Regions from separate parts of the Nonomuraea gerenzanensis genome, predicted to be linked through region 3. Evidence: riboswitches for the same ligand, from Rfam matches in the RefSeq annotation. Region 3 holds a riboswitch; each other region holds the start of a gene.

Region 1 (9,539 bases), 920 kb from region 3:
CTCCTCGGAGGCCGGCGCCACCCGATGCGCGAGACGGCCACGGTCGTGCGCGGCCACACCTCCGGAGACGAAGAGATGAGCCGGCGGGATACCGGACCCGGTGAGAAGCCGCGCCGTCTCGTAAGCGATCAAACTGCCCATACTGTGCCCGAACAGCGCCACCGGCCGGTCGAGGAGCGGCCTCAGCTCACGCCCCACCGACTCCGCGAGCCGGTGGGCATCACCGACGAGGGGTTCGTGCAACCGGTCGGCGCGGCCCGGATACTGAACCGCGTGCACTTCTATCTCCGGCGCGGCCAGCCGGTGCCAATTCCGGTAGAAGACCGCCGAACCGCCCGCGTGCGGAAAACAGATCAGCCGCATCGTGGCGAGCGGCCGCCTGTCGAAACACCGAAACCAGGTGGACATGTAGCCTCGCTTCGGCCTCATATCATGGTCTTGGGTCAATCCTGGTGACCTGACTATATGCCTGCACCGCCATAAAGTATGTCCGTCCACTCATCGGCGGGCATGCGGCACGAGTCTGCCCAGGTCGCACTTGACGCCTGGTCGGCAAAGGGAAAACCCTTGCTTCCATGGACTCCCACGTTCTCGCCCATCAATTGAGCAAGGAAACGCTGCACGGATCGCTGATGGACCCGGCCATCGAGTCGATGAATCTACTGAACGAGATTGCCGGCAACTACCCCGACGCCATTTCCATGGCCGCGGGCCGGCCGTACGAGGAGTTCTTCGACGTCGGCCTCATCCACGACTATCTGGAGGCCTACCGCGACCATCTCCGCAACGACCGGCGGATGGATGACGCCGGGATCAGCCGCATGCTTTTCCAATACGGGACCACGAAGGGGATCATCTCCGACCTTGTCGCCCGGCACCTCGCCGAGGACGAGAACATCGAGGCCGACCCGGCCTCCGTGGTCATCACTGTGGGCTTCCAGGAGGCCATGTTCCTGGTGCTTCGCGCGCTGCGAGCGAACGAGCGGGACGTCCTGCTCGCCCCCACGCCCACCTACGTCGGCCTGACCGGAGCGGCGCTGCTCACCGACACCCCTGTCTGGCCGGTCCAGTCCACCGACAACGGCATCGACCTCGACCACCTTGAGCACCAACTGAAACGCGCCCAGGACCAGGGCGCCCGGGTCCGGGCCTGCTACGTGACCCCGAACTTCGCCAACCCCACCGGCACCAGCATGGACCTGCCCGCCCGCCATCGCCTCCTGGAGGTCGCCGCGGCCCACGGCATCCTGATCCTGGAGGACAACGCGTACGGACTCCTCGGCCAGGACCGCCTCCCCACGCTGAAGTCCCTCGACCATGCGGCGACCGTCGTCTACCTCGGCTCCTTCGCCAAGACCGGCATGCCCGGCGCCCGGGTCGGCTACGTCGTGGCGGACCAGCACGTAGCGGGGGGCGGCTCGCTCGCCGACGAGCTCGCGAAGCTCAAGGGCATGCTCACCGTGAACACCTCGCCCATCGCCCAGGCGGTGATCGCCGGCAAGCTGCTGCGCCACGACTTCAGCCTGGCCCGGGCCAACGCCCGCGAGACCGCCATCTACCAGCGCAACCTCCACCTCACGCTGGACGAACTCACCCGCCGGCTCGGCGCCGTCCCGGGAGTCACCTGGAACGCGCCGACGGGCGGGTTCTTCATCACCGTCACCGTGCCCTTCGTCGTGGATGACGAGCTGTTGGAACACGCTGCCCGCGATCATGGCGTTTTGTTCACGCCGATGCATCACTTCTATGGTGGGAAGGATGGGTTCAACCAGCTTCGGCTGTCGATCAGCCTGCTCAACCCGCAACTGATCGAGGAGGGTGTCTCCCGGCTTGCCGGGCTCGTCACCGCATGTCTCCCCTGAACCATGCCTGGGGCCTTGAGTCGGACGGCCGGGTTGCGTGCGGCCGGGATGAAGGTCAACCACAAGCGGGTGGTGCGCGAGCACGGCCTCGCCGGGCGGTGGCCAGCGACCAAGGCCTCGACAAACGCCATCGCCGACCCTCCCGAGGGAGGATCGGCGGTTGAAGATCTGTGTGCCCCCTGCAGGATTCGAACCTGCGCACCCGGCTCCGGAGGCCGGTGCTCTATCCCCTGAGCTAAGGGGGCTCAACGAGTGAAAGGCTATCAGCTTCTGAGCACCACTCGTCACCAGATAAAGGCTCGCGAACACTTCCAGCGAAACCCGGCGTGACCAGGCCGCTACGCGTTAACTTTGCGCCCGTGGGCGACGCTCTTGGGAAAGTACTGGTAGTAGACGACGACGAGGTCATCCGGCAGCTCATCGCGGTGAACCTGAACCTGGAGGGGTTCGAGGTCGTGACCGCCACGGATGGGCAGGACTGTCTGGATCGGGTGCGGGACGTCATGCCCGATGTCATCACGCTTGATGTGATGATGCCGTTCCTGGACGGGTGGACGACGGCGCAGCGGTTGCGGGCGGAGGAGGACACCAGTCACATCAAGGTGGTGCTGATCACGGCCAGGGCGCAGGACGACGACAAGATCCGGGGGTGGGGGATCGGGGTGGACGCGTATCTGACCAAGCCCTTCGATCCGGCTGAGTTGATCGAGGTGGTGCGGGAGCTGGCGGCTGGGGCGCGGGGGTGAGGGTTCCTGGCGGGGGTGGTGGACAACCTGGTTGGATTGGCTCATATCGCTCTTGAAGCGGCGGGCGGGCGAGCGGTTGCCGGCGCCGTCACGGCGGCGGGTGGGAGCCGGTGGAGAGCCCGGGAAACAGCCAGGGAAGGTTGAGAAGTGCGTAGTTCGGTCTTTCGGAATCTCGATCCGCAGCAGTTGCCTCCGGGGTTCGCGCTTGAGAACGGCAAGATGCTGCGGGTCCAGCTCCCGCACGAGGTGCTGGCCAAGCAGGGGTCCATGGTCGCCTTCCAGGGGCGGATGGACTTCGACTACGAGGGCTCCGGCGGCATCGGGAAGATGTTCAAGAAGGCCATGACGGGTGAGGGCGCCTCGCTGATGCGGGTGCGTGGTGAAGGGCTGCTCTACCTGGCCGACAACGCCGACGACATCCACCTGTTCTACCTGGAGAACGAGGGGATCACGGTCAACGGGCGCAACCTGCTGGCCTTCCAGCCGCAGCTCACCTGGGACATCCAGCGGGTTCAGGGGGCCGGGATGGCGGCCGGTGGGCTGTTCAACACCACGGTGACGGGGACCGGGTGGGTGGCGGTGACCACGCATGGCACGCCGGTGCTGCTGGATGCGGCGCGCATGCCGACCTTCGCGGACGGGCAGTCGGCTGTGTGCTGGAGCGCGGGGTTGCAGGTCGGGGTCAATCGGACGTTGAAGGCGGGGGCGCTGATCGGGCGGGGGAGCGGGGAGGCCATGCAGCTGGCGTTCACGGGGCAGGGGTTCGTGCTGGTGCAGGCCAGTGAGGGGGCTCCTGTGGTGCAGGCGGCCCGTTGAGCGCGAAGGCGTCGCCGTACGCCGCCTACGAGCGTCTGATCGCCGACCTGGACGCCGCAGGAGCGCGGTACAGGCTGATCGACCACGCGCCCGAGGGCCGTACCGAGCAGGTCAGCGCGTTGCGCGGGCACGACGTGGCGCAGGCGGCCAAGTGCCTGATCGTGATGGTCAAGATCGGCAAGAAGCGGACCAGGCACGTGCTGGCCGTCGTCCCCGGCGACGCGCGCCTCGATCTGCAGGCGGTCAAGGCGCTGCTCGACGGCACGTACGTGGCCTTCGCCGGCACGGAGAAGGCCGAGGAGCTGGCGGGCAGCGTGAGCGGGACCGTGCTCCCGTTCAGCTACGACCCCCGGCTCGAGCTGGTCGCGGATCCGTCCCTGCTGGACCAGCCCGAGCTGTACTTCAACGCTGCCAGGCTCGACCGCTCCGTGGCGCTCGCCACCGCCGACTACGTACGGCTGGCGGCACCCCGCGTGGCACCCATCACGAGCAACTAGGGGCCGGAGCGGTGTTGGCGCCGTTCCAGGAGCCCAGGAAGCCGAACGTGGTCGAGGCCCCCGGCGCCAGCGTGCCGTTCCACGCGGCGTTGCGCACGGTCACCGACGACCCGGTGGCGCTCAGCGTGCCGCCCCACAGCTGGGTGATCTGCTGACCGTTGGCGAACGTCCACGCCACGGTCCAGGCGGACCTCGGCGTGGTGCCGGTGTTCTTGACGGTGACCTCGCCCTGGAAGCCGCCCTGCCACTGCCCCGTCGCCTGGTACGTGGCCGTGCATTTGCCGGGAGGCGGCGTGACGGTGCTGGTGACGGTGGGGGTGGCGGTGCCACCGCCGGCCAGGGCGGTCACCAGGGCCGGGTACCACTTGTCGGACATCTTCTGGTCGCCGGCCGCGTTCGGGTGCACCCCGTCGTAGGTGTCGGTGGCGGTGCTGAAGCCCGTCCACTGGTCCACGACCGTGATCGGCGACTGCGGGGTGGTGGTCGCGGCGGCCCAGGCGGGGATGGCGTCGTTGAAGTTCACGGTGCGCTGGGCGCATTCGGCGCAGGAGGACGGGTTCATCGGGATGATCTTGGCGACGAGGATCTTCGTGTTCGGGTTACCGGCCCGCATCTGGTTCACCAGCGTCGTGAACGCGCTGAGGATCGTCGCCGGGGCGATGTTGCTCCACACGTCGTTGGTGCCCAGGTGCATCACCACGATGTCGGGCCGGGTGGCGGAGAGCCAGCCGGGCAACAGGTTCTGGTTGGCGATGTTGGTGGCGAGATAGCCGCCGTGACCCTCGTTGTCGCCGTCGTGGGCCACTCCGCAGCCCTGCGGGGGCAGGGTGCCGACGAAGTCGATGTCGGTGTGGCCGGCGCTCTGAAGGCGGTTCCAGAGCAGGGCCCGCCAGCAGCCGGGGGATCCGGTGATCGAGTCGCCCAGCGGCATGATCCTGATGGGGGCGGCGCTGGCCGTGGCCGTGGTGGCGAATAACACCGCTGCGGCCAGCGCCACCAGCGCGGCCGTTACGGAGGCGATCCTGCTGCGCATCCATGCTCTCCCGTCGTACGACAGCGCGGAACGGAGGAGCCGCAGCGGCTCCATGAACCTGCGCAGATCGTAGGAGCGGCGGTTCGGCGCCGGGAAGCACGGCGATCATGACGCGGTGCTGACCTGGGAGGACGGATGTAAGTTTCAGCCGCGCACCACCGCCATCGGGCACGGGGCATGGTGCAGCAGGCCCTGGCTGATGGAGCCGATGAGCATGCCCGCGAGCTGCCCGTGCCCGCGCGAGCCCACCACCAGCAGGTCGGCGCGCCTGGCGGCTTCCTTGAGCACCTCCACCGGATGCCCGTGCACCACCTCGGCCACCACGTGCACGCCGGGGTGCCGCTCCCGGTGCACGCTCAGCGACTCCTTCAGGGAACGCAGCGTGTCCTGCTCGCTCTCACGGGAGGCCGGCTCGAAGCCGCCGGGATGGGGCCAGGCCCACGCCTGCACGGCACGCAGCCGCGCGCCGCGCAGCTCGGCCTCGGCGAAGGCGAACTCCATCGCCCGCGCGGCGCAGGGCGACCCGTCGGTGCCCGCGACGACCTCCGCGCGCGGGGCAGCGGGCGGGTCGTGGATCAGGATGACGTTCGTAGGCGCGTGCGCCGCCACCCCGTACGCGACCGACCCGACGAGCAGGCCCCGCACCCCGCCGATCCCGCGGCTGCCCACGACCAGCAGCGTGGCCCCCTCCGAGGCCTTGACCAGCGCCGAGCGGGGGTCGCCCGGCAGCAACACGCCTTCCATGGACACCTGCGGCCACACCCGTCGCGCGCGGTCGCAGGCGGCGTTGAGCACGGTCTCGGCGCCGTCGCGCATCCACTGGGCCACCTCGGCGTAGCGGACGGCGCCCTCGCACACCCACTTCGGCACGGCGTGCGCCACGGTCAGCGGCTCCTGACGCAGCTGGGCCTCGGCGGCGGCCCAGCCGGCGGCCTCCAGCCCGGTACGGGAGCCGTCCACACCGACGATGATCATGACAGTGCGTAACATTCCACCTCGGCGCGGCGGAACGGCAGCCCCTGCGCCTCGGAGTCGCGGGCGCATCGGCGCTCGGCCTTGCTGAGCCGGAGCGTGCCGCAGACGGTCACGCCGGAGTACGTCCGGCAGTCGAGCGTCGGGTCGGTCCGGCCGACGCGGTACATGCGCTTGACCGCCGCACGGCACTTCGCCTTCCCCGTGTCGGCGTAGCGGCACTGGGCGATCAGAGTGTCGTACTGTTCCTGGCTGACTTCGTGCTGATCCATGCCGTCCCCGGCGGCGGCGGTGGCGCCGGACGCGGCCATCACGACGAGTAGTCCTGCGACAGCGGCGAATCTCTTCATGTTTCCCCTGATGGGGACCGTACCGCTCACGGCGATCGCCAAACCTCGCGGCGCGGGTTTCAGGTGGGCGGGGGCGTGGGTACGATCATCGCCGACCAACGCGGGAGCCCGGTGCGGACCGGGCTGAGAGGACGGCTGACAGCCGCCGACCGCCAGAACCTGCTCCGGATAATGCCGGCGAAGGGAGTTTGCGCGATGACGGACGCGCGCTTTTTCAAGATCTACACCGGTGAGCTGCGGGTGCCGATGCGTCAGGTGCACCTGTCCAACGGCTCGTCGGTGACGCTGTACGACACCTCGGGCCCGTACACCGACCCCGCCTACGAGCCCGACCTCCGCCGTGGCCTGCCGCGCCTGCGCGAGCAGTGGGTCCGCGAGCGCCAGGCGGTGGGTCACCCGGTCACGCAGGTCGGGTGCGCCCGGCGCGGGCTGGTGACCAGGGAGATGGAGTTCGTGGCGGTACGCGAGGGCGTCACGCCCGAGTTCGTCCGCCAGGAGGTCGCCGCGGGCCGGGCCATCATCCCCGCGAACGTCAACCACCCCGAGACCGAGCCCATGATCATCGGCCGCGAGTTCCTCGTGAAGATCAACGCCAACATCGGCAACTCCGCCGTCTCCTCCTCGATCGAGGAGGAGGTGGAGAAGATGACCTGGGCCACGCGCTGGGGCGCCGACACGATCATGGACCTGTCGACCGGCGCCGACATCCGCGAGACCCGCGAGTGGATCCTGCGCAACTCGCCGGTCCCGGTCGGCACCGTGCCCATCTACCAGGCGCTGGAGAAGGTCAAGGGCCGCCCGGAGCTGCTGTCGTGGGAGGTCTACCGCGACACGCTGATCGAGCAGTGCGAGCAGGGCGTCGACTACGTGACCGTGCACGCGGGCGTGCGGCTGGCGCACGTGCCGCTCACCGCCGGCCGCAAGACCGGCATCGTCTCGCGCGGCGGCTCGATCATGGCCGCCTGGTGCCTGGCGCACCATCGCGAGAGCTTCCTGTACGAGAACTTCGCCGAGATGTGCGAGATCCTGGCCCGCTACGACGTGTCGTACTCGCTCGGCGACGGCCTGCGCCCCGGCTCCATCGCCGACGCCAACGATGAGGCCCAGTTCGCCGAGCTGCGCACGCTGGGCGAGCTGACGGGGATCGCCAGGGAGCACGACGTCCAGGTGATGATCGAGGGGCCGGGCCACGTCCCCATGCACAAGATCAAGGAGAACGTGGACCTGCAGCGCGAGCTGTGCGACGACGCCCCGTTCTACACGCTCGGCCCGCTCGTGACGGACATCGCGCCCGGCTACGACCACATCACCTCGGGCATCGGGGCCGCCATGATCGGCTGGTACGGCACGGCCATGCTCTGCTACGTCACCCCCAAGGAGCACCTCGGCCTGCCCGACAAGGACGACGTGAAGACCGGCGTGATCACGTACAAGATCGCCGCTCATGCGGCGGACCTGGCCAAGGGTCATCCACAAGCGCAGGCGTGGGACGACGCGCTGTCGGACGCGCGGTTCGAGTTCCGCTGGGAGGACCAGTTCGACCTGTCGCTGGACCCCGAGACGGCCCGCTCGTTCCACGACGAGACGCTGCCGGCGGCGCCCGCCAAGACCGCGCACTTCTGCTCGATGTGCGGCCCGAAGTTCTGCTCGATGCGGATCAGCCACGAGATCAGGGACGCGGGGTACGCGGAGAAGGCGGCCGAGTTCCGGCGGCTCGGAGGCACGCTCTACGTGGAGTGAGCCTTTGTCCAATGTCCGAAGCCGCAGGTCTGGACATTGATGGCGGGGACTGCCGCTCTTTCGGTGGCAACGTGACAGTGAGCCCGGCGCGGCAGGGGCGCCGGGGCTCCCACGACCACCGGAAGGCAGGATCTCTCATGTCGATCAGAACTCGTGCGGCGGCCGTCGCCGCGGCGTCCGTCGTCGCCGCAGGGCTCGCCGCCACCCCGGCCGCCGCGGACGTGCACCGGGGCGTGGCCGGGTGCTTCGCCTGGTCCTGGGGTGACGGCAACACCTCGGTGACCGTGTACTGGCACAACCGCTGCAGGACCAAGCACAAGATCACCATCAAGTACAGCCTGAGCTGGACCTACAAGACCTACACGGCCACCGTCGGCGGCAATGGCAAGGGGCACAAGAAGTTCCAGACCGCCTCGATCGTGTCCATCAAGGACAGCGGCCGGGCCTAACCCGGCAGCGTCTCGCCGCCGATGGGGGCCAGCACCTCGCCCGTGTAGTACGACGACAGCCGGTTCGAGGCGAAGAACACATACGACGGGGCGATCTCGTCCGGATCGGCCGCCCGCCCCATCGGCACCTGCTTGCCGAACTTCTCCACCTTCTCCTCCGGCATCGTCGCCGGGATCAGCGGCGTCCACACCGGGCCCGGCGCGACGGCGTTCACGCGGATGCCGCGCTCGACCAGGTTCTGCGCCATGGAGTAGGTGAAGGCGTTGATGGCGCCCTTGGTGGCGGCGTAGTCGATGAGCGACTTGTTGCCGCGCAGGCCGTTGATCGACGAGGTGTTCACGATGGCCGCGCCCTCGCGCAGATGCGCGAGCGCGGCCTTCGTGACGCGGTAGTAGCTGTGGATGTTGACCGCGAACGTGTGCTCCCACTGCTCGTCGTCCAGCTCCTCCAGGCCGCTCACCGGCGCCTGGTAGGCCACGTTGTTCACCAGCACGTCCAGGCCGCCCAGCTCGGAGACCGCCTGCTCGACGACCGAGGAGCAGTGGGCGCGGTCGGCCAGGTCGCCGGGCAGCAGCACACAGCGCCGCCCCGCCTGCTCGACCAGCTTGCGCGTGTGCGCAGCGTCCTCGTGCTCGGTCAGGTACGCGATCGCGACGTCCGCGCCCTCCTTGGCGAACGCCACCGCGACCGCCCGCCCGATGCCCGAGTCACCGCCGGTGATCAGTGCCTTCTTGCCGTCGAGCAGGGCGCGGCCCACGTAGTCGCGCATCTCGTCGCGCGGCTCTGGCGCCATCTCGCCGGTGTGGCCGGGGTAGGGCTGGTTCTGCGGTGGTGGTGTTTGCGACATGTCCAGCGGCCTGCCCCTGGCCGGGTATGCCTAACGCCAGTTATCTCACGAATCCCTGTGACCTGAGCCAGTCGCGGGCCACCAGCACGGGCACGTCGCCGTCCACGTCCACCTGGGCGTTGAGCGCGCGCATCACGTCGTCGGTCAGCTTCGCGCTGATCGGGGCGAAGATGCGGGCGATCTCCGGATGCGCGTCGGCGACCGGGCGGCGCAGGGTCACCGACGC
Region 2 (9,539 bases), 3.0 Mb from region 3:
CATCGAGCCAGGGCCCCTGGGCGCGGCGAGCGGCTGCGAGTGCGACATGACGGGGCCGGTGCCCGGCGGGATCGTCGTACGCGGCAGCATGCGGTGCGCGTCGACGGCGGCCACGAGCATCGCGGTCGCGTCGGCGGGGCGGTGCTCGGGCTCGCGGGCGGTCGCGCTCGCCACCAGCGTGTCGACCAGCGGCGGCACCTCCGGCACCAGCGACGACGGCGGCGGCACCGTGTCGTGGACGTGCCGGTAGGCCACCGACATCGGGGTCTCCCCGTCGTACGGCTGCTGTCCTGTCACCAGCTCGAACAGCATGATGCCCGCTGCGTAGACGTCGCTGCGCACGTCGGCGGCGCCGGTGATGACCTGCTCGGGCGCCATGTAGCCGACCGTGCCGATCATCACTCCGGTGCGGGTCTGGTTCGTCGCCTCGATCGCCTTGGCCAGGCCGAAGTCGACGACCTTGACCCGGCCGTCGTCGGTCATCAGGACGTTCTCGGGCTTCACGTCACGGTGGACCATCCCGGCCTGGTGGGCCGCGCCGAGCGCGGCGAGCACCGGGATCATGATCTCGAGCGCCTCACGGGCCGGCAGCCTGCCGCGCTCCCGCAGGATGTCGCGCAGGGTCTTGCCCGGGACGTACTCCATCGACAGGTAGACGACGTCGTTGTCGGTGCCCTGGTCGAAGACGTGCACCACGTTGGGGTGCGAGAGGCTGGCAACCGATTTGGCCTCGCCGATGAACCGCCGGACGAACGCCGGGTCCTCGGCGAGCGAGCGGTGCATGACCTTCAGCGCCACCGTCCGGTCGAGCCGGATGTCCAGCGCGAGGTAGACGGTCGCCATACCGCCCCGGGCGATCCGGCTCTCGATGCGGTAGCGCCCATCGAGGAGCCGCCCGACCAGGGGGTCCGCAGTCGTCGTATCCACCCCGCTGAGTTTACGGGCGTTTTGCCACCGGCATGGCCTCGGCGCCCGAAACCGATGCGGAGACGTTCTCGGCGGAACGCCTCCGCCCTCCGTCTCCGGGGATCCCGCCCCGGCACGGCGCCTGCCCTCGGCGTGTCATCCGTGAGGGCACAGCGGCGGCCTCCGGGCGTCGCCAGGCCGCCTTCCGGCACGCCGTCGCCGGGATGGCCCGGCGGACGCCCTGCGGTGCCTCATGGAGGCCCACGCGCCGGTTTCGAGGGCGCCATCGGGCCGGCGCGGCGGGCGTGCCGCTGCCGTGTGGCGGCGGCCCGCAGGGCGTCAACGGGCGTGCCGCTGCCGTGTGGCGGCTGCCCGCAGCGCGTCCGCGGCGTGCCGCTGCCGTGCGGTGGCCGCCCGCAGCGCGTCCGCGGCGTGCCGCTGCCGTGTGGCGGAGGCGGCTGTCAGGGCGTCATCGGGGAGGACGCCTCGGCGTAGCGGCGGCGCGGGATGCGGCCCGCCTGCCGCGCCATCCGCCCGGCCACCACCGCCGCCTTCATCGCCGCGGCCATGAGCTCGGGCCGCTGCGCCCGGGTGACGGCCGTGGCCAGCAACACGGCGTCGCAGCCCAGCTCCATCGCCAATGCGGCGTCGCTGGCCGTGCCGATGCCCGCGTCGAGGATCACCGGCACGGACGCGGCCTCCACGATCAGCTCGATGTTGTGCGGGTTGCGGATGCCCAGCCCCGAGCCGATCGGCGCGCCCAGCGGCATCACGGCCGCGCACCCGGCCTGCTCCAGCCGCCGGGCCAGCGCCGGGTCGTCGCCGATGTACGGCAGCACCACGAACCCGTCGGCCACCAGCCGCTCGGCCGCGTCGAACGTCTCGATCGGGTCGGGCAGCAGCGTGCGCTCGTCGGCGATGACCTCCAGCTTGACCCAGTTCGTGCCCAGGGCCTCCCTGGCCAGCTTGGCCGTCAGCACGGCCTCGCCCGCGGTGAAGCAGCCCGCGGTGTTGGGCAGCACCTTGATGCCGCGCTCGCGCAGCACGTCCAGCACGGAGCCGCGGGCGCCGGGATCGAGCCGCCGCATCGCCACCGTGGTCAGCTCGGTGCCCGAAGCGACCAGCGCCTGGTCCAGCACCTCCAGCGAGGGGGCGCCACCGGTCCCCATGATGAGCCGGGAGGAGAACTTCTCCCCGGCGATGATCAGATCATCCACCTTGCACCGCCGTCAGAACCTCCACGCGGTCACGGTCGCGCAGCGCCGTCGTCTCCCAGGTGCTGCGCGTGACCACCTCGTCGTTCACGGCCACGGCCACTCCGGTGGTGGCCGAGGTCAGAGTATGTACGGCTTGAGCCACGGTCATGCCGTCGGCCACCTCGTGGGTGGAGCCGTTGATCACAACAATCATGAAATTTCCCGAAATCTCCCCGGCGTGCACAGTGCCGCCAGCTCGCTCTCCTCGCCCAGCAGGATCGCCGTCGTGAGCGGGGCGAGCAGCACGCCGCCCCGATGGTGCCCGGTCGCGTACACCAGCCCCGGCGTCCCGCTCGGGCCGATCAGCGGCAGGTTGTCCGGAGTCCCCGGGCGCAGCCCCGCCACCACGTCGGCGACCTCCAGCTCGGTGACGCCCGGCACCAGCTCCCTGGCGTCCCGCAGCAGCTCCCAGAGCCCGCCGGCCGTCACCCTGGTGTCGAACCCCATCTCCTCCTGCGTGGCCCCGACCACCAGCTCACCGTCTCCCCGGGGGACGAGGTAGACCGACGAGCCGTGCACGGTGCCGCGTACACACCGGCCGAGCAGGGGCTGGGGCGAGCGCAACCGCATGATCTGCCCCTTGACCGGCCGCACCGGCACCTCGGCCAGCTCGGCGCTCCACGCCCCGGCCGCCAGCACGACCCGCTCGCCCCGCAGCTCGCCGGGGAGGTCGTGGTGGTCCGAGCCGTCCTCGGCGGCCGGTGGCGCGAGGCGTACCCCTGCCACCCGGTCACCCTCCCGCAGCAGCTCGGTCGCGCGCGCCCGCACCACAGGGACGCCCAGCCGTTCCAGCGCGACCAGCAGGGCCGCCGTCACGCGGCGCGGGTCCACCCACGCGTCGCCCGGCGCCAGCAGGCCGCCGCGCACGGACGGGGCCAGCATCGGCTCCAGCCGGCGGCACTCGCGCCCGGTGAGCCGCTCGACCGGCAACCCCAGCTTCTCCATGTACGCGGCCAGCTCGCCCAGCGCCTCCATGTCGTCGGCCCCGAACGCCACGTCCAGCGTCCCGTCCGCCCGCAGGTCCAGCGCCCGCACATCAGCGAACCCCAGCCCGCCACCCGAGCCGACACCAGGATCGGCATCCGCAGGAGGGAAACCCGCGTCGGCGGCCAGTTCGGCGGCGAAGGCGGGCCAGCGGCGCAGCGACGCCACCCCCAGCCGCAACAACGGCCCTTCGGTGTAGGTCACCTCACTGACCGGCGCCAGCATCCCGGCCGCCGCGTACGACGCCCCCCTGCCCGGAGCCGGATCCACCACGGTGACGGGCCGCCCCGCACGGGCCGTCCGCCAGGCCACCGAGAGCCCGACGACCCCGCCACCCACGATCACATCCACATGCGCTCCCTTCGCCGGCATGATCCGGATCAGGTGTCTTGCGGTCGAAGGCCCGGTAAAGCCTTCCTCTCAGCCCGGTAACGGCCGGACTCCCGCGCGTCTTACATCGACCAGCCTACGGCCTCGGTGCGGCGTCCACGTACGCCCCCCGTTATGGTCATGAACGTGAACCATGTCGTGGTGGTGGGAGCGGGCCTGGCCGGAGTGCGTACGGTGGAGGCCCTGCGCGGGCGCGGCTTCACCGGCCGGATCACGTTGATCGGGCAGGAGCGCCATCGGCCCTACGACCGCCCGCCGCTGTCGAAGGCGGTGCTGAAGGGCGAGGCCGACAACAGCTTCGTCGACACCGACCTCGACGCGCTCGGCGTGGACTTCTGGCCGGGCGTCGCCGCCAAGTCGCTGCGCGCGGGCGTCGTGGAGACCACCGAGGGCGAGGTCGCCTACGACGGCCTGGTCATCGCCACCGGGGCCGACCCGATCCGGCTGCCCGGCGACGGGCCCCAGCACGTCCTGCGCACCCTCGACGACGCCCACGAGCTGCGCGCCATGCTCGTCCCGGGCGCCCGCGTCGCGATCATCGGCGCCGGCTGGATCGGCGCGGAGGTCGCCACCGCCGCCCGGCGCGCGGGCTGCGCGGTGACGGTCGTCGAGTCCGCCTCCGCCCCGCTGTCCACCGCCGTCGGCGCGGAGCTCGGGAAGCGCACCCTGCCCTGGTACGACGGGATCGACCTGCGGCTCGGCACCATGGTCGACTCCGTGGACGAGGGCGGCGTGCGGCTGGTGGGCGGGGAGTTCGTCGAGGCGCACGTGGTCGTCACCGGGATCGGCGTGCGGCCGGCCGTCGAATGGCTCGCCGACGCCGACATCGACCTGCACAACGGCGTGGTCACCGACGAGCACCTGCGGGCCTCGCTGCCCGGCGTCGTCGCGGTCGGCGACTGCGCCGCCTGGTGGTCGCGCCGCTGGCGGACCAGGCTGCGGGTGGAGCACTGGGACACCGCGCTCAACGCCCCTGAGGTCGCCGCCGCGACGCTGCTGGGGGAGGAGGCGGTGTACGACCCGGTGCCGTACTTCTGGTCGGAGCAGTTCGGGCACATGCTGCAGTACGCCGGCCACCATCCCGCCGGTGACCGGCTGATCTACCGGGGTGAGCCCGAAGGAAAATGGTCGGCCGTGTGGCTCACCGCCGACGACACCCTGGCCGCGGTGCTGGCCGTGGACCGGCCGCGGGACCTCGTACAGGGGCGCAGAATCATCGATGCAGGCTCCCGCCTCCAAGCCGAACGCCTGGTAGATCCACAAGTACCCCTACGGGATTGTGTTGTTTGAGCAAGCACGCCATGTGGTAGTTGTGGTTTCGTGACGCTTTCTGTTGCACAGATCGACCGGGAGACCGACCAGCTCGTAGACGAGTGGCTCACCCTCCCCGAAGTGGCCTCGCGCCTCGATCTCCCGATCGGCCGGGCCAAGCAACTCCTCAGGGACCACAAGCTCCTCGGCGTGCGCCGGGGCAGCGGCGGGCCACAGGTGCCTGCGGTGTTCCTCGATGGAAAGGACGTGATGAAGGGCCTGCCCGGCACACTGACCGTGTTGCAGGACGCCGGGTACGACGACGTGGAGTCGCTGCGCTGGCTCTTCACCCCAGACGAGTCCCTGCCGGGGTCGCCCATCGAGGCGATCAAGGCCGGCCGTCACACTGAGGTCAAGCGGCGTGCCCAAGCCCTCGCTTTCTGAGGCCCGCCTCTATCTCTGCACAGACGGCCGCCGCGACCGCGGCGATCTGGCAGAGTTCCTCGACTCGGTGCTGGCCGGCGGCGTGGACATCATCCAGCTGCGGGAGAAAGGCCTGGAGGCCCGCGAAGAACTCGCGCTCCTCGAAGTCTTCCGCGACGCCTGCGACCGGCACGGCAAGCTGCTGGCCGTCAACGACCGGGCGGACATCGCCTACGCCGCCCGGCCCGACGTGCTCCATCTGGGGCAGGACGACCTTCCTGTGACGGTCGCGCGAGAGATACTCGGCGACGACATCGTCATCGGACGGTCCACCCACTCCGCCGCCGAGGCTTCCGCCGCGGCTGTGGAGGAGGGCGTCGACTACTTCTGCTGTGGCCCCACCTGGCCCACCCCGACCAAGCCCGGCCGCCCGGCCCCCGGCCCGCCGCTGCTCCGGCACGCGGCGTCGCTGGAGACCTCGCGGCCGTGGTTCGCGATCGGCGGCATCGACCTCGGCAATCTGGATGAGGTGATGTCGTACGGGGTGCGGCGCGTGGTGGTGGTACGGGCGATCACCGAGGCCGACGACCCCGGGGCGGCGGCGGCGGAGTTCGTCAAGCGGCTGACTGGCGGCTGAACGCGCGAGGCGCCCGCTTCTCGCCGCGGGCGCCTTCGTCGTCGCCCACCTCGCCGCCGTCCTGCTGTGCTCGGCTCCCGGGCTCAGGCGGGCAGGGGCCGCCAGTCCTTGCGGGACGTGGCGGCGATGGCGAGCTCGGTGAGGGCCGTCAGGTCTTGCGGGACGTGGCGGCGATGGCGAGCTCGGTGAGCGCAGCCCGCGCCTCCGGCGTGACCGGCGCCGCGTCAAGGGCGGCCAACGCCTGCCCGAGATAGTCGCCGATCAGGTCCTCGCACTCCCGCAACGCCCCCGTGTCCTCGATGATCCCCCGCAACGTGGCGACCCCCCGCTCGTCCAGCCCCGGATCCCCCAGCAGCCGCCGCACCGTCTCGGCGTCGGCGGGGGAGGCGGCGGCCAGGGTGCGGGCCACGAGCATGGTGCGCTTGCCTTCCCGTAGGTCGTCGCCCGCCGGCTTGCCCGTCTGCGCCGGGTCGCCGAACACGCCCAGGATGTCGTCGCGCAGCTGGAAGGCGATCCCGACGCGCCGCCCGTAGCCGGTGCACAGCTCGTCCATCCACGGGGCGAGCTCGCGGGCGGCCAGGGCGAGGCCGAGCCTGAGCGGCTGCTCCACCGAGTACTTGCCGCTCTTGAACAGCGCCACCCGCAGCGCCGACTCGAACGTGTTCTCCCCGTGCGCCTGCTCCAGCAGGTCGAGGTACTGGCCGCACATCAGCTCGCTGCGCATGTGGTCGTGGACGGGCTGGGCGGTGTCGAGGGACTCGCGCGGCAGGCCGCTCGCCCGCCACATCTCGCCGGACCAGATCAGCAGCAGGTTGCCGAGCAGGATCGCGGCGCCCTCGCCGAACTGCTCGGCGGAGCCGTACCAGGCGGACTTCTCGTGCATCGCCTGGAAGCGGCGGTGCGCGGACGGCATGCCCCTGCGCAGGTCGCTCTTGTCCATCACGTCGTCGTGCACCAGCGCGCTGGCCTGCAGCAGCTCCAGCGAGGCCGCGGCGGTGAAGATGCCGGGCACGTCCGTGCCGCCGGCGCCGCGCCAGCCCCAGTAGCAGAACGCGGGGCGCAGCCGCTTGCCGCCCGACAGCAGCTCGTCGGCGGCCGTGCGCAGCGGCGCGAACTCGGGGTCGCCGGTCGCGGGCAGCTTCCGTTCGACGAACTCCGTGAGGGCACGCTCCACCTGCGCGCGCAAAATCTCCATGCCGGCGGCGTCAGTGGTCATGCCCTGAGACTAGTGGCCCCGGGGACAGGTCAGGATCTCCAGGTGGTTCTCTGACCCGCGGATCCCATGCATGTGACGGTAACCTTGGCTCATGGCGCTTGGTCGACCCTCCATCCGGCCCGATCGTGTTCCCACCGTCCGCGAGATGCTCGCCTCCGGTGGCCGGTCGTTCTCCTTCGAGTTCTTCCCCCCGAAGACCGACGAGGGCGAGCGGCAGCTCTGGCGCGCGATCAGGGAGCTGGAGTCGTTGCGGCCGACCTTCGTGTCGGTGACGTACGGCGCCGGTGGCTCCACCCGCGACCGCACGGTCGACATCGTCGAGCGGATCGCCCACGACACCACCCTCACCCCTGTGGCGCACTTCACCGCGGTCAACCACTCGGTGCGCGAGCTGCGTCACCTCGTGGGGCGCTTCGCCGACGCCGGGGTGCGCAACATCCTGGCCGTGCGCGGCGACCCGCCCGGCGACCCGATGGGCGAGTGGGTGCAGCACCCCGAGGGCGTGCTCTACGCCGAGGAGCTGGTGCGGCTGATCCGGCTGGCGGGCGACTTCTGCGTCGGCGTGGCCGCGTTCCCGTACAAGCATCCGCGCTCGCCGTCCATCGAGTCCGACACCGAGTACTTCGTGCGCAAGTGCCGGGCGGGAGCCGACTACGCGATCACCCAGATGTTCTTCCAGGCCGACGACTACCTGCGGCTGCGCGACCGGGTGGCGGCCGAGGGGTGTGACACGCCGATCATCCCGTGCATCATGCCGGTCACCCAGATGAGCACGATCGCCAGGTCCGAGCAGCTGTCGGGGGCGCCGTTCCCGCCGGACGTGGCCGCCAGGTTCGAGGCGGTCAAGGACGATCCGGCGGCGGTGCGGCGGCTGGGCATCGAGCACGGCGCCGAGCTGTGCCAGCGGTTGCTCGACGAGGGCGCGCCGGGGATCCACTTCATCACGTTCAACCGGTCGAGCGCGTCGCGTGAGGTCTTCCAGCGGCTGGAGCAGGTGCCCGCCTCCGCGTGAGCCGGCGGGCCCGGGGCGGGTGCTCGCCACCCGCCCGCAGGGGGACCGGGCGGATGGCCGAGCCGACGGCGCGTAAAGAGCCGGTTACTTTCCGTCATGGTTGATGCCCTGTGTCATGGCACGGCAAACCCACCGGTCACGGTCGCCCTGGCTCAGGTCAAGGGCAGCGGCCGGCCCGCGATCGCGTACTCCTCGGAGCCGCCGGGAAAGACGAACCTCGTCAGCAGGTCGGCGAAGCCCATGCTGGCGTAGAGGTGGCGGGCGGGCGTCGGCTGGTCGTGGGTGGACAGGACGGCGGAGCGCTCGCGGCGCCCGGCGCACAACGTCCGGATCATGGCGCGGCCGACGCCCTTGTTCTGGTAGTCGGGGTGCACGTGGATCTCGGCCAGCTCGAACGCGTACCCCATCCAGGCGTGGGCCGCCTCCTCGCCCAGCCGATCCTCCAGGCCGCGCAGGACGACGTCGTGCCACCACTGCCCCGGCGCGCCCCGGAATCCGTACGCGAAACCGACGATCCGAGGTTCCGGAGCGGGCATATCTGGGGATGAATCACGCAATTCTGCGAAATAACACTGAAAATGGGGATATGTCGCGTGATTTCGCATGATGGTCTTGCGGCCGGTGATCTGCTCCTCCGGCGGATTCATGGCCGCCGTGTAAACATCGATCACCGTCTCCAGCCGCTCAGCGAACTCGGCCGGCCCGGCCCCGCGAAACTCGATCACCCGTCGCACACTACTCGACGTCCACCGGCGTACCCCCGGTGATACGCACGAGCTCGTCGAACGTCGTCGGGAACACCGTGTGCGGATGCCCGCCCGCGGCCCACACCACCTCGTGCTTGCCCAGCCACGTGTCCACCAGGGTGCGCACGGGCGCGGGATGCCCCACCGGCGCCACGCCGCCGATGGGCTGCCCGGTGGCCTGCCTGACGAACTCCGGCGTCGCCCGGCGTACCTGCCCCACCCCCGCCGTGCGGGCGATCAGCTCGACGTCCACGCGGTGCGCGCCGCTGGTCAGCACGAGCAGCGGCGCGCCGTCGGCGTCGAAGATCAGGCTGTTGGCGATCGCGCCCACCTCGCACCCGAGCTGCGCCGCCGCGGCCGCGGCCGTGGGCGCCTTCTCGGGCAGGACCACGATCTCGCCGGTGGCGCCCGATGCGCGCAGGGCGGTTTGCACGATGACGGCGTTCGCGGGCAACTTCTCAGACATGGAGACACTCTAAACAGGTTGACGCCTCTATTACCCATTCCTGGTAAGTGGTGTAGGGTCCCCTGATCCGATCTTTAGGAGAGGTGGTACGGGTGCGGGTTCGACGGCTGCCCGGGGTGGCTGCTCTTCTGACGGCCGGCGCGGTCGTCGTCTCGGGTTGCGGCACGCAGCAGCCCGTACGGCAGGCGGTGGCCTCACCGCCGGTGTCCCCGCCCGCCGCCGCGGCCCAGCAGGGCCCGTCCATCGCCGCTC
Region 3 (9,539 bases):
CCGCCGCCGGCCACGATCACGTCGTACGAGGTCATGCTGACTCCTTCTCCGAGATGGGACGGCCGGTCCACTGCTCCCACAGGGTGGCGATCGAGGCGTAGTCCTGCCGGCCGAGGCCGCCGCCGACGGCGAGCTCGTACACGCTGTGGCTGGCCTGGATGGCGAACAGCGGGATGCCGGCGTCCTGGGCCAGCGCCAGCGCCAGCGTGGAGTCCTTGCGGGCGGCGGAGGTCGGCATGCCGCCCTCGTAGTCGCCGGGCAGGACGCGCTCCAGGAAGCGGTGGGTGAGCGGGCGGGTGAGCCCGGCCTCCGGGTCGGCGAGCAGCTCGGCGAGCCGCCGCTGCGACACGCCGGTGGCCGCCGCCATCGCGCCGGCCTCGGCCAGCACGACCATGACGGCGTGCGCCACGGCGTTGTTGATGACCTTGGCGGCCATGCCCGCGCCGATCCCGCCGAGCACGAGCTGCCGGGGCGCGAGCGCGTCGAGCACCGGGCGGGCGCGCGCGAGATCCTCCTCGTCCCCGCCGATGAGCAGCGTGGACGTGCCCGCCGCCATCTGCGCCACCCCGGACAGGATGGCGGCGTCGAGCACCCGGACGCCGTGCGGCGCGCACAGCTCGCGCAGCCGGTGCATGTCCGCCGGGTTGACCGTGCTGGTCTCGACGATCAGCGAGCCCGGCCGCATGCCGGGCGCGATCACGGCGGCGGCCTGCGCCGAGGCCGCCGGGGTCGGCAGTGAGAGCACGACCGTCTCCGCCTCCGCCAGGGCGGCCACGTCGGTAACCCCCGTCACGCCGTCCAGCTCGCCGGCGGCTTCGGTACGGGCGGGGTCGAGGTCGTAGGCGAGCACGGGGCAGGTCTGGGAGAGCCGCCGCGCGATCGCGGACCCCATGTTGCCGAGGCCGCACAGCCCCACTGGTGATGCCATCTCGCTGTTCCTTTCAGGTCCGCATGGCGAACGGGTCGGCGGCGCGGCCGGACAGGTCGATCATGACGTTCTTGGTCCGGAGGTACTCCTCCATCGCCTCCTCGCCGCGCTCGCGGCCGTACCCGGACATCCGGGTGCCGCCGAACGGGGCCTGCGCCGCGCTGGCCCGGTAGGTGTTGACCCAGACGGTGCCCGCGACCAGGCGCTCGGCGACGCGGTGGGCGCGGGTCAGGCTGGTGGTCCAGATGCCGGAGGCCAGGCCGAAGTCGCTGTCGTTGGCGATCGCGACGGCCTCCTCCTCGTCGCCAAACGGGATGACGCTCAGCACGGGGCCGAAGATCTCCTCCCTGGCGATCGGCATGCCGTTGTGCACGTCGGCGAAGACGGTGGGCGGCACGAACAGCCCCCGCTCCGGCAGCTCCCGCTCGGCGGTGACCCGGCGGGCGCCCGCCTCGGCCCCGGCCGCGATCATGCGCTGGATGCGCTCGTGCTGCGGCGCGTTGGCGACCGGGCCCATCTGGGTGTCCGGCAGCAGCGGGTCGCCCAGCCTGATGGCGTCCGCGCGCCGCGCCAGCTCGTCCACCACCTGCTGGTAGACGGGCCGCTCGACGAGCAGGCGGCTGCCCGCGATGCAGGTCTGGCCGCCGGCGGCGAAGATGCCGGCCATCGCGCCCGCGATCGCCGCGTCCAGGTCGGCGTCGGCGAAGACGAGGTTGGGCGACTTGCCGCCCAGCTCCAGGGTGACGGGGACGAGCGTGCGGGCCGCCGCCGCGGCGATGGCCTGGCCGGTGGCGACGCTGCCGGTGAAGCTGATGCGGCCCAGGCGCGGGTCGCCGACCAGGGCGGTGCCCGCCTCGGCGCCGCCGGTCACGATGTTGATCACCCCGGGCGGGAAGCCGGCGCGCTCCACCAGGTCGGCCAGCTCCAGCGTGGTGGCGGAGGCGTGCTCCGACGGCTTGATCACCACGCAGTTGCCGGTGGCCAGCGCCGGGGCGAGCTTGTTGGCCAGGAGCTGCATCGGGGAGTTCCACGCCGTGACGAGCGCGGCCACGCCCACGGGCTCGCGCAGCGTGTAGTCGAGGGTGTCCGGGTTGTCCAGCGGGATCGTGCGGCCGTACAGCTTGTCCGCGTACCCGGCGAAGAAGCGGTAGTTGCGCGCGGCGAACCTGGCCTGCCCGGCGGTCTCCTTGAGCAGCTTGCCGTTGTCGGTGCTCTCCAGCCGGCCCAGCTCGTCGGCGCGCTCCTCGATCAGGTCGGCCAGCCGGTGCATCAGCCGCGCCCGCGCCACCCCCGGTGTCGCCGCCCAGGTGCGCTCGAAGGCCTCGCTCGCCGCCGTGACGGCCGCGGCCACGTCGGCGGCGGTGGCGTCCGGCACCGTGGCGAACTGCGCGCCCGTGTACGGGTTGACCGCGGGGAGCCTGCGGTCGCCATCGGCGTCCACCCGCTCGCCGCCGATCAGCATGCGATATCTCATCCGGCCGTCCCTCTCGCCTTGCCGTCGATCTCGTCCAGCGCCCACAGCAGGTGCCCGGCGAACTCCTCCGGGTTCTCGGCCATCGGGAAATGGCCGAGCCGGGGCATCGTCCGGTAGAGCGCGCCGGGGATGCGCCCGGCCGTCGCCCGGGACATCTCCGGGGTGCACGAGTAGTCGTACTCGCCGGTCAGCATCACCACCGGGCAGCGCGCCGTGTCGATGCGGCCGACCCGGTCGCGGGCGTCCCAGTCGCCGCTGTAGAACAGGATGTCCCCGGCGAACGTGCCGAACCCGCCCTGGGAGTAGCCCCACCACACCTCGCGCCGGTGCTCGGGCGGGCTCTGCGGCGCCATCAGGCCTTCCACCCACTCCGGTACGAACAGCGTCTGGTTCACCCTCGGGTCGCGGGCCCAGCGGACCTGCCGTCCCGGCACGTGGTCGGCGGCCTCGCAGGCCACGACGCCGCCGAGCCTGTCGGGGTGGCGCAGGGCCAGCTCCAGGCAGATCTCGCCGCCCATCGAGCAGCCGACGACGATCGGGGCGTCGAGGTCCAGGCCCTCGATCACGGCCATGATCGTGGCGACGTAGCGGTCCGTGTCCAGTGCGTACGCGCCTGGCGGCTCGCCGGGCGGGCCGGTGGAGCGGCCGTGCCAGGGCAGGTCGAAGGCGACCAGGTGGTAGCGGTCGGCCAGCCCGGGGTCGTTCATGAGGTGGTGGAACTGGCGGCTGTCCGCGCCGGCGGTGTGCAGGAAGAGCACGTCCCTGCCGGTGCCGGCGTGCTCGTAGAACAGCCGCACGGGCTCCCGGCCCACCTCGGCTCGCAGATAGCGCCCCTCGATGTGATCCGGGCGCGCCGTCTCGCGTGACGCCGAGGGCGCCGGGCCTGGGAGCGCCGCGCCGCCCGTTTCCCGCGCCGCGAGCGGCGGGCCCGCGATCACCGCGCGACCGATCTCCAGCACCCGCCGCACCAGGTGGGCGTGCTGGGCGAAGCACACCTCGTCCCCCGTGACGGCGGTGCCGGGGACGCGCATGAGCATCCCGAAGAGGTGGTGGTGCGGCGGCCGGGGCTCGGCCGAGAAGAACTCCCGCCACGCCTCGGGTTCGGCGACCACCTCGAAGTCGGTCCGCCGGGCGGCGCCGACCGGCCTTCCGTCGTGGAAGGCGAAGGTCACCACCTCCTCGCCCGCCCTGATGCCGAACCCGACCTCTCCGGGGCAGCCCAGCGCCGCCAGTGCGGCGTCGGCCGCGCAGGCCGCGTGCCAGTCGTCGGCCCGCTCCGCCAGCCTCACGGGTCACCTCCTAGAGCTATGTATACCGTTGAATACGGAGATATCCACTTATCGGGGTCCATGTCAACTGCGGCGGTCAACCATTGACAATATCGGGATACCGTTGCATACACTCGCTCCTCACACGCTCCGGCACCCCATCGTGCGACCGGGTGCAAGGCAGAGAGGCAGCACCTGTGACCCCCGACAACCAGCAGCCGATCAGGCAGGTCGTGCTCGCCAGCTTCATCGGCACCACGATCGAGTGGTACGACTTCTTCATCTACGGCACGGCCGCCGCGTTGATCTTCAACGAGCTCTTCTTCCCGACGTTCTCCGACATCGCCGGCACCCTGGCCGCCTTCGCCGTCTTCGGCGCCGGCTTCGTGGTCCGCCCGCTGGGCGGCATCGTCTTCGGCCACTTCGGCGACCGGCTCGGCCGCAAGTCGATGCTGGTCCTGAGCCTGTTCATCATGGGCGCGGCCACGTTCCTGATCGGGCTGCTGCCCACCTACGACTCCCTCGGCGTGCTCGCGCCCATCCTGCTGGTCGTGCTGCGCCTGCTGCAGGGCTTCGCGGTCGGCGGCGAGTGGGGCGGGGCCGTGCTCATGGCGGTCGAGCACTCGCCCAAGGACCGCCGCGGCTACCACGGGAGCTGGCCGCAGTCCGGCGCCCCCGCCGGGCTGGTGCTGGCCTCGGCCGCGTTCGCCCTGGTCTCGCTGCTGCCCAAGGACGACTTCGCGAGCTGGGGCTGGCGGGTGCCGTTCCTGTGCAGCGTGGTGCTGCTGCTGGTCGGCCTGGTGATCCGGCTGCGGCTGGCGGAGACCCCCGACTTCGAGAAGGTCAAGCAGTCGGGCGGGCAGGCGCGGCTGCCGGTCGTCGAGGCCATCCGGCGCCACCCGAGGAACCTGCTGCTGGCCTTCGGCGCCTGCATCGCGCCGTTCCTGCAGTTCTACCTGTTCGGCACCTACATCCTCACGTACGCGACCACCGAGCTGAAGATCGAGCGCGGCACGGTGCTGCTCATCGTCTCCATCGCCGCCGCGCTGGAGGTGATCACGATCCCGGCGTTCGCGGCACTGTCGGACCGGATCGGCCGCCGCAAGGTGTTCCTGGCGGGGACCATCGCCTACGTCCTGTACGCCTACCCGTTCTTCCTGCTCATCGACACGGGCTCGCCGCTGGTGCTGGCCGTCGCCACGATCCTCGGCCTGTCGGTCATCCACCCCGCCATGTACGGGCCGCTCGCCGCGCTGTTCGCCGACATGTTCAGCGCCCGGGTCCGCTACAGCGGCGCCTCGCTCGGCTACCAGATCGGCGGCATGCTCGGCGGCGGCTTCGCCCCCATGATCCTGACCTCGCTGCAGGCGGCGGCCGGCAGCGCCATCCTCGGCATCCCGCCCTACATGATCGTGGCCGGGCTGATCACCATCGTCGCCACGTACCTGGCCACCCGGGCCACCACCACGCAGGAGGCCCGCACCGTCGAGGTCTGAGCGCCTGTTACAGTGGCCGTCGACGCGGGGTGCCCGGAAGGCCGGGCTGAGATCACACCCGTCGAACCTGATCTAGTTCGGACTAGCGAAGGGACGTCACGGCCGTGAGTGCTGTACCCAAGGTCCTGTCCATCGCGGGCACCGATCCCAGTGGCGGCGCCGGGATCCAGGCGGATCTGAAGACCTTCTCCGCGCTCGGCGCGTACGGCATGACCGTCGTCACCGCGCTGGTCGCGCAGACCACCACGGGCGTCACCGGCATCCACGAGGTGCCGGCCGCGTTCGTCGCCCAGCAGCTCGACACGCTGCTGACCGACGTGCCCGCCGACGCCGTGAAGATCGGCATGCTGGGCAACGCGGCGCTGATCAAGGCGGTGGCGGCGGCGCTCGACACCTACCGGCCCGCCTACGTCGTGCTCGACCCGGTCATGGTGGCCAAGAGCGGCGACCGGCTGCTGCCCGCCGACGCCGTGGCGGCGCTGCGCGAGACGCTGCTGCCCCGCGTCGACCTGATCACCCCCAACCTGCCGGAGGCGGCCGACCTGCTGGGCGAGGAGCCCGCGGGGAGCCTGGCCGAGATGCACGGGCAGGCGCAGCGGCTGCGGGCACTGGGCGCGCGGCAGGTGCTGCTCAAGGGCGGCCACCTCGACGGCGAGACGTGCGTGGACGTGCTGGCCACCCCGGAGGGCACGATCGAGCTGGCCGCGCCCCGCGTGCACACGAAGAACACGCACGGCACCGGCTGCACGCTGTCGTCGGCCATCGCGGCGCTGCGCCCTCGCCACGACGACTGGGCGGGCGCGGTGCGGGCGGCGAAGACGTACCTCACCGAGGCGCTGCGCGCGGCCGACAGCCTGCACGTCGGCTCCGGCCACGGTCCCGTCCACCACTTCCACGCCATCTGGTAGGGGGCCGCATGTTCTGCGACGACGTCTGGGGGCGCACGGCCGAGCTGATGCGCGCCATCCACGAGCACCCCTTCATCACCGCGCTCGGCGACGGCACGCTCGACCGCGAGCGGTTCGGGTTCTACATGGTGCAGGACGCCCGCTACCTGGAGGCCTTCTCCAAGGTGCTGGCCACGGCCTCCGTCCGGGCCGACAGCGCGGACGAGGCGGCGTTCTGGGCGCAGAGCGCGCACACGGCGCTGGCGGCCGAGCGCATGCTGCACGCCGGGTACATCGAGGAGCTCGACGCCAAGGGCCCGACCTCGCCGACCTGCCTGGCGTACGCGTCCTACCTCCAGGCCACCGCGCTGACCGCGCCCTACCCGGTGATCGCGGCGGCGGTGCTGCCGTGCTTCTGGATCTACCAGGACGTCGGCACGGCCCTGCTGGCCCGGGCCGGCGACCCCGGCGGGCACCCGTACGGCAAGTGGATCTCCACCTACGCCGACCCCGGCTTCGCGGCCTCCGTCGAGCAGGCCAAGGCCATCGCCGACCGGCTCGCCGCCGCCGCGGGGCCGGACACCCGCGAGGAGATGGCGCAGGCGTACGGCCGGGCGGCGGCGTACGAGTGGATGTTCTGGGACAGCGCGTGGCGGCGTGAGAGCTGGCCGACGGAGCGGTGGCTAGCCCCCTGAGGACGCCTTGGCCATCATCTCCTTCTCCTCGCGGGTGGCGATGAGCCCGGCGGGGGCGTAGAGCTTGGACTCCTCGAACGGCGCCTCCGTGCTGGGCAGCGGCTCCCGCGCCCGGATGGCCTTGATCCACACGCGGGCGGCGTCGAGGATGACCACGATGATCAGGACCGCGAACAACGCCGCCAGGATGCCGTCAACGGTGGAGTTCACCACGATCTGCCGCATCGCGTCGGTCGTCTTGGCCGGCGCGAGGAGCTGGCCCTGGTCGAGCGCCGCCTGGTAGCGGTCGCGCTGGGCGAAGAAGCCGAGCGTGGGGTCGGGCGAGAAGACCTTCTGGTAGCTGGCGGTCAGCGTGACCGCCGCGTCCCAGGCCAGCGGCACACCCGTCACCCAGGCCCATTTGAGCCGCCCGCTCTTGATCAGCAAGGTCGTGGCCACGGTGAGCGCCACGGCGGCCAGGAGCTGGTTGGCGATGCCGAACAGCGGGAAGAGCTGGTTGATGCCGCCGAGGGGGTCGTTGACGCCCTGGTAGAGGAAGTAACCCCAGGCGGCCACGACCACGGCGCTGGTCACCACCAGCCCTGGCCACCAGCTCACCCGCGCGATCGGCTTCCACAGGTTGCCCAGGGTGTCCTGGAGCATGAACCGGCCGACCCGCGTGCCGGCGTCCACGGTGGTGAGGATGAACAGCGCCTCGAACATGATCGCGAAGTGGTACCAGAACGCCTGCAGCGCCGCGCCGCCGAGGAAGCCGGAGAAGATCTGCGAGATGCCCACGGCCAGCGTGGGCGCGCCGCCCGTCCTGGCGATCAACGTCTCCTCCTGCACGGCCGCCGCGGCGGCCTGCAGATCCTGCGGCGTGATGACGAAGCCCATGTTCGTGACCGCCTCGGCGGCGGTCTGCACAGTCGGGCCGAGCACGCCCGCCGGGGAGTTCATCGCGAAGTAGAGCCCCGGGGTCAGCACGCAGGCCGCGGTGATCGCCATGACCGCCACGAACGACTCCATGAGCATGGAGCCGTAGCCGATCATGCGGACCTGGGTCTCCTTCTGGATCATCTTGGGCGTGGTGCCCGACGAGATCAGCGAGTGGAAGCCCGACAGCGCGCCGCAGGCGATGATGATGAACACGAACGGGAACAGCGACCCGGCGAACACCGGCCCCTTGCCGGTGAAGGCGAAGTCGGTGAACGCGGTGGTCTGCAGCGGCGGCGCGGTGATCGCGATGCCGATGGCGATCAGCACGATGGTGCCGATCTTCATGAAGGTCGACAGGTAGTCGCGCGGCGCCAGCAGCATCCACACGGGCAGCACGGCCGCGACGAACCCGTACGCGATCAGCCACAGCGCCAGCGCCGACGGGCTCAGCGTGAAGAACGGCGCCCAGCTCGACTCCTGCACCCAGCCGCCCGCCACGATCGACAGGATCAGCAGCGCGACGCCGATGACCGTGACCTCGACGACCCGGCCGGGCCGCAGCACCCGCAGGTAGAACCCCATGAACAGGGCGATCGGGATCGTCATCGCGATGGAGAAGACGCCCCACGGCGACTGGGCCAGCGCGTTGACCACGACCAGCGCCAGCACCGCCAGCAGGATGATCATGATGGCGAAGACCGCGATGAGCGCCGCGGCCCCGCCCACCGGCCCGATCTCCTCGCGGGCCATCTGCCCGAGGCTGCGGCCGTTGCGGCGCATGGAGAAGAACAGGATCACCATGTCCTGCACCGCGCCGGCGAAGATGACGCCGGCGATGATCCAGATGGTGCCGGGCAGGTAGCCCATCTGGGCCGCCAGCACCGGCCCGACCAGCGGCCCGGCCCCGGCGATGGCGGCGAAGTGGTGGCCGAACAGGATCCGGCGGTCGGTCGGCTGGTAGTCGATGCCGTTGTCGAGCCGCTCCGCGGGGGTGGCCCTGCGGTCGTCGGCACGCAGCACCTTGCGCACGATGAAGCGGGCATAGAACCGGTAGGCGATGGCGTAGGAGCCGAGCGCGGCGCACAGCAGCCACACCGCGTTGACGTTCTCGCCCCTGGACAGGGCCAGGACCGCCCACCCGACGGCGCCGACGACGGCCACCGCCGTCCAGATGATGATGGAACGCAGCTTCACCGGTTACCTCCCGTGCAGCGGGCCATATATGGGGCGCCCCAGGCAGCAGCGCAGACCGGCGTCCGGCGGCAGATCGGAGACGAAGCGCCGCCAGCGCCACAGCGGGCGGCAGTCGATCGTGACGGGGAGGTCGGCGAGGTGCAGCCAGGCGGTCGGATGGGCGTAGACCAGCTCGGTCGGGCCCAGCGGGCGGGACCGGCGCGGCAGTCTGGCGCGGGTCAGCGCCCTGACCGAGAACTCCCCCGCGTCCGCGCAGCAGAGGCCGGTGACGTGCCAGTCGAAGAAGACCACTTCTTCGTCGCGGAGGGCCGCACGAGCCGCGGGAGTGAGCGTGATACGGGACATCTGGGGCTCCTGATGATCAGGCAGCTCAGAATCAACTCGGGCGTACCCACCGTGATCGCCGCTGAAACGGCGGGAGCGCCCTCCGATTTCCCGAGGGGCGCTCCCTCGTCAGAAGGTCACTGCCTCCCGCCGATGACGGAGCCGCCGCCGACGACGCCCGTGGAGATGGTGAGGTGGAGCATGGTGCTGGTGCCGTGCGGCCCTCGCGTGAAGGACGCTGTCGGCGCGCGAGCGCGAGGTCGCGCTGCCGGCGGCGGGGCTGGCCTCGCGCAGGGAGCTGCGCGCGTTCGCCGTGGACTAGCAGTGGACTAGCGGCGGACTAGCGGACGAGGCG

The links. A riboswitch is a leader RNA that binds a small molecule or an ion and turns the genes downstream of it on or off. The one in region 3 is predicted to bind thiamine pyrophosphate.
Region 1: another riboswitch for thiamine pyrophosphate. It lies ahead of thiC (phosphomethylpyrimidine synthase ThiC); the one in region 3 lies ahead of thiD (bifunctional hydroxymethylpyrimidine kinase/phosphomethylpyrimidine kinase).
Region 2: another riboswitch for thiamine pyrophosphate. It lies ahead of LCN96_RS17990 (FAD-dependent oxidoreductase); the one in region 3 lies ahead of thiD (bifunctional hydroxymethylpyrimidine kinase/phosphomethylpyrimidine kinase).

The regions. Positions count from the first base shown of each region.
Region 1 covers NZ_CP084058.1:1,622,048-1,631,586, forward strand. Annotated here, with positions in the region: gene LCN96_RS07965 (thioesterase II family protein) at 1-408, opposite strand, end outside; gene LCN96_RS07970 (aminotransferase-like domain-containing protein) at 576-1,862, shown strand; tRNA gene LCN96_RS07975 (tRNA-Arg) at 2,036-2,107, opposite strand; gene LCN96_RS07980 (response regulator transcription factor) at 2,222-2,608, shown strand; gene LCN96_RS07985 (AIM24 family protein) at 2,756-3,424, shown strand; gene LCN96_RS07990 (YbaK/prolyl-tRNA synthetase associated domain-containing protein) at 3,421-3,921, shown strand; gene LCN96_RS07995 (cellulose binding domain-containing protein) at 3,908-4,954, opposite strand; gene LCN96_RS08000 (universal stress protein) at 5,099-5,944, opposite strand; gene LCN96_RS08005 (hypothetical protein) at 5,926-6,276, opposite strand; TPP riboswitch at 6,367-6,479, shown strand; gene thiC (phosphomethylpyrimidine synthase ThiC) at 6,472-8,016, shown strand; gene LCN96_RS08015 (hypothetical protein) at 8,154-8,465, shown strand; gene LCN96_RS08020 (SDR family oxidoreductase) at 8,462-9,313, opposite strand; gene LCN96_RS08025 (glycine betaine ABC transporter substrate-binding protein) at 9,354-9,539, opposite strand, start outside.
Region 2 covers NZ_CP084058.1:3,738,232-3,747,770, forward strand. Annotated here, with positions in the region: gene pknB (Stk1 family PASTA domain-containing Ser/Thr kinase) at 1-927, opposite strand, end outside; gene LCN96_RS17980 (thiazole synthase) at 1,368-2,123, opposite strand; gene thiS (sulfur carrier protein ThiS) at 2,116-2,316, opposite strand; gene LCN96_RS17990 (FAD-dependent oxidoreductase) at 2,313-3,518, opposite strand; TPP riboswitch at 3,487-3,603, opposite strand; gene LCN96_RS17995 (NAD(P)/FAD-dependent oxidoreductase) at 3,663-4,826, shown strand; gene LCN96_RS18000 (Rv2175c family DNA-binding protein) at 4,857-5,231, shown strand; gene thiE (thiamine phosphate synthase) at 5,209-5,847, shown strand; gene LCN96_RS18010 (polyprenyl synthetase family protein) at 5,996-7,063, opposite strand; gene metF (methylenetetrahydrofolate reductase [NAD(P)H]) at 7,155-8,075, shown strand; gene LCN96_RS18020 (GNAT family N-acetyltransferase) at 8,228-8,611, opposite strand; gene LCN96_RS18025 (YbaK/EbsC family protein) at 8,811-9,287, opposite strand; gene LCN96_RS18030 (L,D-transpeptidase family protein) at 9,380-9,539, shown strand, end outside.
Region 3 covers NZ_CP084058.1:702,227-711,765, reverse strand. Annotated here, with positions in the region: gene tcuA (FAD-dependent tricarballylate dehydrogenase TcuA) at 1-35, opposite strand, end outside; gene LCN96_RS03640 (NAD(P)-dependent oxidoreductase) at 32-928, opposite strand; gene LCN96_RS03635 (aldehyde dehydrogenase family protein) at 942-2,402, opposite strand; gene LCN96_RS03630 (alpha/beta fold hydrolase) at 2,399-3,691, opposite strand; gene LCN96_RS03625 (MFS transporter) at 3,868-5,166, shown strand; TPP riboswitch at 5,182-5,277, shown strand; gene thiD (bifunctional hydroxymethylpyrimidine kinase/phosphomethylpyrimidine kinase) at 5,271-6,074, shown strand; gene LCN96_RS03615 (TenA family protein) at 6,083-6,748, shown strand; gene LCN96_RS03610 (carbon starvation CstA family protein) at 6,737-8,860, opposite strand; gene LCN96_RS03605 (hypothetical protein) at 8,864-9,205, opposite strand; gene LCN96_RS03600 (response regulator) at 9,525-9,539, opposite strand, start outside.